2 regions of the Citrobacter sp. GW821-FHT07H02 genome follow, and region 1 is predicted to be linked to the other one. Evidence: predicted binding sites of a transcription regulator. Region 1 holds the regulator's gene; the other holds the start of a gene.

What was found. The regulator ArgR, encoded in region 1, controls arginine synthesis, uptake and breakdown. The targets are predictions, from matches to a motif close to ANTGAATAAAAATACANT.
Region 2: the regulator ArgR is predicted to act here: its motif matches at 1,484-1,501, upstream of argC (N-acetyl-gamma-glutamyl-phosphate reductase).

Annotation. Positions count from the first base shown of each region.
Region 1 covers NZ_JBWKPZ010000025.1:29,149-33,559, reverse strand. The annotation lists gene aaeB (p-hydroxybenzoic acid efflux pump subunit AaeB) at 1-339, shown strand, start outside; gene AC07NP_RS19905 (barstar family protein) at 464-736, shown strand; gene yhcN-B (DUF1471 family stress response protein YhcN-B) at 799-1,065, opposite strand; gene yhcN (peroxide/acid stress response protein YhcN) at 1,165-1,428, opposite strand; gene argR (transcriptional regulator ArgR) at 1,807-2,277, opposite strand; gene mdh (malate dehydrogenase) at 2,693-3,631, shown strand; gene degS (outer membrane-stress sensor serine endopeptidase DegS) at 3,706-4,411, opposite strand, start outside.
Region 2 covers NZ_JBWKPZ010000012.1:10,675-15,085, reverse strand. The annotation lists gene argE (acetylornithine deacetylase) at 285-1,436, opposite strand; gene argC (N-acetyl-gamma-glutamyl-phosphate reductase) at 1,615-2,619, shown strand; gene argB (acetylglutamate kinase) at 2,627-3,403, shown strand; gene argH (argininosuccinate lyase) at 3,508-4,411, shown strand, end outside.

The DNA.
Region 1 (4,411 bases):
CAGCAGCTGTTTTTGCTGATGAACAAATTCCCTGGGGATTTGCCCAAATTCCGTCTGGCGCTGACGATGATCATTGCGCATCAACGTCTTCGTGACGCGCCGGTCCCGGTGAATGACGATCTCTCTATTTTCCACCGTCAGCTTCGCCGCACCGCGGATCGCGTGATTTCCGCCAGTAGCGACGACAAGCGTCGGCGATACTTCGGACAACTCCTTGAGGAACTCGATATCTATCAGGAAAAACTGCGCATCTGGGAAGCGCCACCACAGGTCACGGAACCGGTAAAACGACTCTCTGGCATGTTGCATAAATATCAGCATGCCCTCACGGATAACTAAACACGGAAAAGCCGACGCCAAAAGCGTCGGTTTTTTTATGGCTATACTTAACCGATGTGCAGGAATCGTCGTGGTAGGTAGTTTGGTGGGTTGCGAAAGCGCTTACCGGAGGTGGTGGCGGGCAATGAATATCTATACCTTTGATTTTGATGAGATAGAAAACCAGAGTGATTTTTACCGTGAGTTTGCGCGGATGTTTGGTATTGCCAGAGAACAGATCAGCGATCTGGATTCTCTGTGGGAGATAGTGATAGGCGAAGTATTGCCGTTGCCGCTGGAAATAGAGTTTGTTCATCTACCTGAAAAGCAGCGCCGACGTTATGGGGCGTTGATTTTGCTGTTCGATGAAGCAGAAGAAGAGCTGGAAGGACAGTTACGTTTTAACGTTCGGCTCTAAGCCTTAGGTATAAAAAAGCCCCCGACAGGCGGGGGCAAGTCGTCGGACTAGACGACGAGGGTTTATTTGTAGAGTTCTGCCGTGGCGTGCCACTGTGACCCTTCTTTCAGTTCAATCACGCGATAGCTGCTGGCGCCTGCTTTTTCTGCTTTAGCAGCAAGCTCCTGACGCATATCCATCGGAGAACTACCAATCTGAGAAACAGAGACACTGCCCATGGATTGCAGATTTTGTGCTTCTTGCGCATTGACCTGGTGTACGGCGGCGTTTGCGCCGAAAGAGAGAACTGAAGCCAGGCCGAGTGAAGCGATAAGATATTTAGTGTTCATAGTTTACATTCCTCAATACGGTTAACTCAGCGGTTTGCAGGGCGTTCTTATGCGATATTCCCGCGAGTTATTGTTTGCATTAGCGATGACAGGCGAGCCTTATTTGTACAGTTCAGCAGTGGCGTGCCAGTGGCTACCGCTACGTGCTTCGGTGATCTGATACGCTGAGGCGCCTTGTTGTTCCGCTTTTTTGTTCAGCATTTCATGCATGTCCATCGGTGAAGAGCCGATCGCGCTGACGGAAACAGAACCGATAGCTTCGCGGTTTTGCGCCTGCTGGGCATTGATGGAATCTGCGGCAAATGCACCGAATGAGAGAACAGAGAGAATACTTAACGTTGCAACTGTAGTTTTGATTTTCATGATATTTACCTCGTCGAATTCTTTTATTGGGGTCCTTTGTTTCGTGACCCTCATCACAAAATCAAGTATACACTAGTCACGCGATTAATTAATACCTTGCTAATTGTTCAGTGGGTAATTAAGTATTAAAAAATTTAGTTTTTATAATCACATGGAATTAAAAATGCTTCTGATGGCGAGGTTTTCGATTTAAATCTAATAAATTCATAAAGATATAAAATTTAACAAAATGTGCGATATTTGGCTTTATCATTGACCGCGTGAATGTGTTTAAGCGATTAAACGCACTATTCGTTAAATCAAAAGCAGTGGAAATGCGTGCAAAGCAGGGAGAAAGACAGGATTTTCCCCGCCGTGTGTGGCGACGGGGAGAGGAGGTTACAGCTCTTGTTCGAACAGCTCGAGAATCGCTTCGTACAGATCTTTCACTGAGAAGCCATTAGCAGGGGTTGTGAAAATGGTGTCATCGCCCGCAATTGTCCCGAGGATACCTTCCGCTTTGCCCAGTGAATCCAGCAGGCGTGCGATCAGTTGCGCAGCGCCTGGGCTGGTATGGATCACTACAACGGCATCATTGAAATCGATATCTAATACCAGGTTCTTTAACGGGCTGGATGTCGTGGGGACACCCAACTCTGCCGGGAGGCAGTACACCATCTCCATTTTTGCGTTGCGGGTCCGCACGGCGCCGAACTTTGTCAGCATGCGTGAGACTTTGGACTGGTTGATGTTATCAAAGCCCTGATCCTGCAACGCGAGGACGATTTCACCCTGTGAGCTGAATTTTTCTTCTTTAAGCAGCGCTTTAAACGCCTTTACTAATTCTTCTTGTTTTGCCGAGCTTCGCATAAGTCACCCGTAATATGGCGGTAGAAACAACATTATTGTGCATACAGATGAATTTTTATGCAAACAGTCTGCCTTGTTCGAGGCTGAAATAATGTTATGAAAGAGCGGAATTTTATCAAATTTCGTTATCAAGAAACATGCCTGTGTCACGGCTCGCAAATAAGGTTAAAAGTAAATTAAATGTTATCAAATTGATGTTGTTTTGAGGGGGGAGTAGGGTATATTGTCCGCACTTGTGGAAAAGTTGCTCTACAGCTGCAGTGGCTTTGGATTACGTAAATTAAATGCATAAAAGCCAAATTCGCGTGACTCCGCATTCTTGACACGTGAGTATTGTAATCATTAATTTTGTGAATTAAGGTCGCCGCCGCGGAGCATTAAACACTTAGCTTATCAATATAATAAGGAGTTTAGGATGAAAGTTGCAGTCCTCGGCGCAGCTGGCGGTATCGGTCAGGCGCTAGCATTATTGTTAAAGAATCAACTGCCTTCAGGTTCAGAACTCTCCCTGTACGACATCGCTCCAGTGACTCCAGGTGTGGCCACTGACTTGAGCCATATCCCAACTGCTGTGAAGATCAAAGGTTTCTGTGGCGAAGACGCAACCCCGGCACTGGAAGGTGCGGATGTGGTTCTGATCTCTGCGGGTGTGGCGCGTAAACCGGGTATGGATCGTTCCGACCTGTTTAACGTTAACGCCGGTATCGTGAAAAACCTGGTCCAGCAGATTGCGAAAACCTGTCCGAAAGCGTGCGTGGGTATTATCACCAACCCGGTGAACACCACTGTCGCTATCGCTGCAGAAGTCCTGAAGAAAGCAGGTGTTTACGACAAGAACAAACTGTTTGGCGTGACCACGCTGGACATCATCCGCTCCAACACCTTTGTTGCGGAACTGAAAGGCAAGCTGCCGACTGAAGTTGAAGTTCCGGTGATTGGCGGACACTCTGGTGTGACGATTCTGCCACTGCTGTCGCAAATCCCTGGCGTTAGCTTCACCGAGGAAGAGGCCGCTGCCCTGACCAAACGTATCCAGAACGCGGGTACTGAAGTGGTTGAAGCAAAAGCCGGTGGCGGATCTGCAACCCTGTCTATGGGTCAGGCTGCCGCACGTTTTGGTCTGTCTCTGGTTCGCGCGCTGCAGGGCGAAAAAGGCGTTGTGGAATGTGCTTACGTTGAAGGCGACGGCCAGTATGCGCGTTTCTTCTCACAACCGCTGCTGCTGGGCAAAAATGGTGTGGAAGAGCGTCAGTCTATCGGCAAACTGAGTGCCTTTGAGCAGAATGCGATGGAAGGCATGCTGGATACGCTGAAGAAAGATATCACCCTGGGCGAAGAGTTCGTTAATAAGTAAGCGAACCGCCATCAGTGAAAAAAAACCGGAGCATTGCGACTCCGGTTTTTTTTGTCTCTGGCTTCGGGAAATACTCAGTTGGTTGCCGGATATTCCTGAATGGTAACCTGCAGCGTCAACTGCTTGTCATCCCGCATGACGACCACAGAGATCACCGAGCCTGGGCGAATTTCAGCGACCTGGTCCATCGTTTCCAGCGCGGAAACGGCAGGCTTATTGTTCACCGAAATGATCAAATCATTGACCTGAATGCCAGCCTGAGCCGCCGGACCATCCGGTGAGACCTCGTTGACGACGATTCCCTGAATTTGGTCTATCCCACCACCCTGGGCATGCATTGGCGCGATTTCGCGGCCGCCAATACCGATGTAGCCACGGATCACACGACCATCACGGATAAGTTTATCCATAATTTTGGTCGCCAGCTGGAACGGAATGGCGAAGCCAATGCCTTCCGGCGTTTCGCCGTCATTACTTTTATCAAAGGATAAGGTGTTAATGCCCATCAACTCACCCAGCGAGTTGATCAGCGCACCACCGGAGTTACCGTGGTTGATGGAGGCGTCCGTTTGTAGAAAATTCTGGCGCCCGGAAGGGTTCAGACCAATACGACCGGTCGCGCTGATGATCCCCTGGGTGATGGTTTGTCCGAGATTATACGGGTTGCCGATAGCCAGAACGACGTCGCCAATATGCGGCGTACGGCGCGAGTTTATCGGAATCGTCGGGAGTCCACCGGCGGCATTAATTTTTAACACGGCCAGATCGGTCAGCGTATCG
Region 2 (4,411 bases), on a different contig from region 1:
TTGGCTGCGCTCGCCCATCGGGGTCACTGGCTTATGTCAGTTCCCTGAGATGTGCTGGTGCGCGGCCTTGCTGCAATATGGAATCTTTCGGACATTGTTCTTTGTCGTCTTTTATAAAGCCACGTAAAAGACGTGACGTCAATTGCTGCGAAATCGGTTCAGCAAACGAATAAATGGCGGCAATTTACGTTATTTAATTCAGCAAGAATCAGATAAGTATTGCTTATGAAAATGTAAAAATATCGCCTCGCGTATTCCCTTCGGATGGGCGAGGCGAGGGATCGTTAGTGCCAGCAGAAGTGATGTATCACTTGAGTGATTAATTCACGGGTTGGCTTAATGAAGCGTGTTTCCAGATATTCATCCGGCTGATGGGCCTGGTTAATGGAACCCGGTCCGAGCACCAGCGTTGGGCATAGCGTCTGGATAAACGGCGCTTCGGTGCAGTAGTTCACCACGTCCGTTTTCGTCCCCAGCAGCTTTTCGACCACTTCAACCAGTTGATGATTGGGCGGACACTCATAGCCTGGGATGGGCGGGTGCAATTCTGACACCGTCAGGCGACCCGGCCAGCGTTCGCTCACTGGCGCCAGGGCATCATTGAGCAGGCCGTTAAGATCATTCAGCGTCATGCCCGGCAGCGGGCGGATATCCATATGCAGTTCACAACAGGCGCAGATGCGGTTCGCCGCATCACCGCCATGAATATGACCCAGATTTAACGTCGGGTACGGGACGGTAAACGCTTCGTAGTGATAACGTTCTTTCAGGTCGTCGCGCAGTTGCATGATGTGGCCAATAGCGTCATGCATCAGTTCAATCGCATTAACGCCACGCGCCGGATCGCTGGAGTGTCCCGACTGACCCAGAATACGTACCGCGTTTGAAATATGGCCTTTGTGGGCGCGTATCGGTTGCAGCGATGTTGGTTCGCCAATAATCGCGCAGTCCGGGCGCAGAGAGGAGGTCTCTGCAAAATAGCGTGCGCCCGCCATGCTGGTTTCTTCATCGGCGGTCGCCAGAATGTAGAGCGGTTTCTTCAGCTTTGTCACATCCACGTCGCGCAGGGCGTCGAGAATAAACGCGAAGAAACCTTTCATGTCAGCCGTGCCCAGACCGTAGAGCTTATTGTCGTGTTCGGTCAGCGTGAAAGGGTCGCGCGTCCAGCGTCCATCATCAAACGGTACGGTGTCGGTATGCCCGGCCAGCAACAGACCACCCGCACCTTGTCCAATACTTGCGAGCATATTGAATTTATGACGGGTTCCGGGGACGGGCTGAACGTCAACCTGAAAGCCCAAATCCTTAAACCATTCAGCCAGCAGAGTGATTAAAGACGCATTGCTTTGATCCAGTGATTCTTCGGTTGCGCTAATCGATGGTGTGGCAATCAGAGCGCGGTAAATCTCGATAAATGGCGGTAAATCGTTTTTCATTGTTGACACACCTTAGGTCATGATAGTATCAATATTCATGCAGTATTTGTGAATAAAAATACAATAACGTTAAGCGTAATAAAACCCACCAAGTGTAAGGTGAGGTGAAAAACCTTAACCCGGTGAGGAAGATTCCCGTCTTCCCGATCACATAGACGTAAGAAGGTGAACAGCCCCGATGTTGAATACGCTGATTGTGGGTGCCAGTGGTTACGCTGGCGCAGAGCTTGTGACCTATGTAAATCGCCATCCTGATATGACCATAACCGCTTTGACCGTCTCAGCGCAAAGCAATGATGCAGGAAAATTAATCTCTGATTTACATCCGCAGTTAAAGGGCATTGTCGATTTGGCGTTGCAGCCGATGTCTGATATTAGCGAGTTTAGCGCAGGGGTGGATGTGGTGTTCCTCGCCACTGCCCATGAGGTGAGCCACGATCTCGCGCCGCAATTTCTGGCGGCAGGCTGTGTGGTGTTCGACCTCTCCGGTGCGTTCCGCGTTAATGATGGCGCCTTCTACGAGACATATTATGGTTTTACGCATCAGCACCCTGAACTGCTGGAGCAGGCGGTGTACGGTCTGGCTGAGTGGAACGCCGATAAACTGAAAGAGGCAAACCTGATTGCCGTACCGGGGTGTTATCCCACGGCAGCGCAGCTTTCGCTGAAACCACTGATTGATGCCGATCTGCTGGAACTCTCCCAGTGGCCGGTGATCAACGCCACCAGTGGCGTGAGCGGAGCCGGGCGCAAGGCTGCAATCTCGAATAGCTTCTGCGAAGTGAGCCTGCAACCGTACGGCGTGTTTACTCACCGCCATCAGCCGGAAATCGCAACGCATCTGGGGGCAGACGTGATCTTCACGCCGCATCTGGGTAACTTCCCACGGGGCATTCTGGAAACCATTACCTGCCGCCTGAAACCGGGTGTCACGCAGGCTCAGGTAGGGAAGGTATTGCAGCAGGCGTATGGCGATAAACCGCTGGTACGTCTGTATGACAAAGGCGTTCCGGCGCTGAAAAACGTGGTTGGGTTACCGTTCTGCGATATCGGATTCGCAGTACAGGGCGAGCACCTGATTGTTGTGGCAACCGAAGACAACTTATTGAAAGGCGCAGCGGCGCAGGCCATGCAGTGCGCTAACATTCGTTTTGGCTTTGCCGAAACGCAGTCTCTTATTTAAGGGTGCAATGATGAATCCATTGATTATCAAGCTGGGCGGCGTATTACTTGATAGCGAAGAGGCGCTGGAGCGTCTGTTTACCGCGCTGGTGAACTATCGTGAGTCGCATCAGCGTCCGCTGGTCATTGTGCATGGCGGCGGCTGTGTGGTGGATGAGCTGATGAAAGGGCTCAACCTGCCGGTGAAAAAGAAAAACGGCCTGCGTGTGACGCCTGCCGACCAGATCGACATCATTACCGGTGCGCTGGCGGGGACGGCAAACAAAACCCTGCTGGCGTGGGCGAAGAAACATCATATTGCCTCTGTGGGTCTTTATCTTGGCGACGGTGACAGCGTAAAAGTGACTCAGCTCGACGAAGCGTTAGGCCATGTTGGACTGGCGCAGCCGGGTTCGCCTGTGCTGATTAACACCCTGCTGGAAAGTGGTTTTCTGCCGGTGGTTAGCTCAATCGGTGTGACCGAAGAAGGCGAGTTGATGAACGTCAACGCCGATCAGGCGGCGACAGCGCTGGCGGCAACGCTCGGTGCGGATCTCATTCTGCTCTCCGATGTGAGCGGAATTCTCGACGGGAAAGGCCAGCGTATTGCCGAGATGACCGCCGACAAAGCGGAACAACTGATTGAACAGGGCATCATTACTGATGGCATGATTGTGAAGGTAAATGCGGCTCTGGATGCGGCGCGTACGCTGGGCCGTCCGGTGGATATCGCCTCCTGGCGTCATGCGGAACAACTCCCGGCGCTGTTTAATGGTACGCCTATCGGTACGCGTATTCTGGCGTAAGATTCTGTGCCGGATGGCGCTTCGCTTATCCGGCCTACGTGGGCTTGTAGGCCCGGTAAGCGCAGTGCCACCGGGCAAAAATTTGATTATTAAGGAAATTTGTTATGGCACTTTGGGGTGGGCGTTTTACACAGGCAGCGGATCAACGGTTCAAACAGTTCAACGACTCTTTGCGCTTCGACTATCGCCTGGCGGAGCAGGATATCGTCGGCTCTGTGGCCTGGTCCAAAGCGCTGGTAACCGTTGGCGTGTTGACCGCAGACGAGCAGTTGCAGCTTGAAGAAGCACTGAACAATTTGCTGGAAGAGGTACGTCTTGACCCGCAGCAGATCCTGCAAAGCGATGCCGAAGATATTCATAGCTGGGTCGAAGGTAAGCTTATCGACAAGGTCGGCCAGTTAGGCAAAAAGCTGCATACCGGACGTAGCCGCAACGATCAGGTCGCGACCGATCTGAAGCTGTGGTGCAAAGATACCGTCGCGGAGCTGCTGAACGCTACCCGTCAACTGCAAAGTGCGCTGGTGGAAACCGCGCAAAATAACCAGGACGCGGTGATGCCGGGTTATACCCATCTTCAACGCGCGCAGCCAGTCACGTTTGCCCACTGGTGCCTGGCTTACGTTGAAATGCTGGCCCGCGATGAGAGCCGCTTGCAGGATGCGCTTAAGCGTCTGGACGTCAGCCCATTAGGTTGCGGCGCGCTGGCGGGTACTGCTTATGAGATTGACCGTGAACAGCTGGCCGGTTGGCTGGGCTTTGCATCGGCAACCCGTAATAGCCTGGACAGCGTTTCCGATCGTGACCATGTCCTTGAACTGCTGTCCGACGCATCTATCGGGATGGTCCACCTGTCACGCTTCGCAGAAGATCTGATTTTCTTTAATACCGGCGAAGCGGGCTTTGTTGAGCTTTCCGATCGCGTGACTTCCGGCTCTTCTCTGATGCCGCAGAAGAAAAACCCGGATGCGCTGGAACTGATCCGCGGCAAATGTGGCCGTGTGCAGGGCG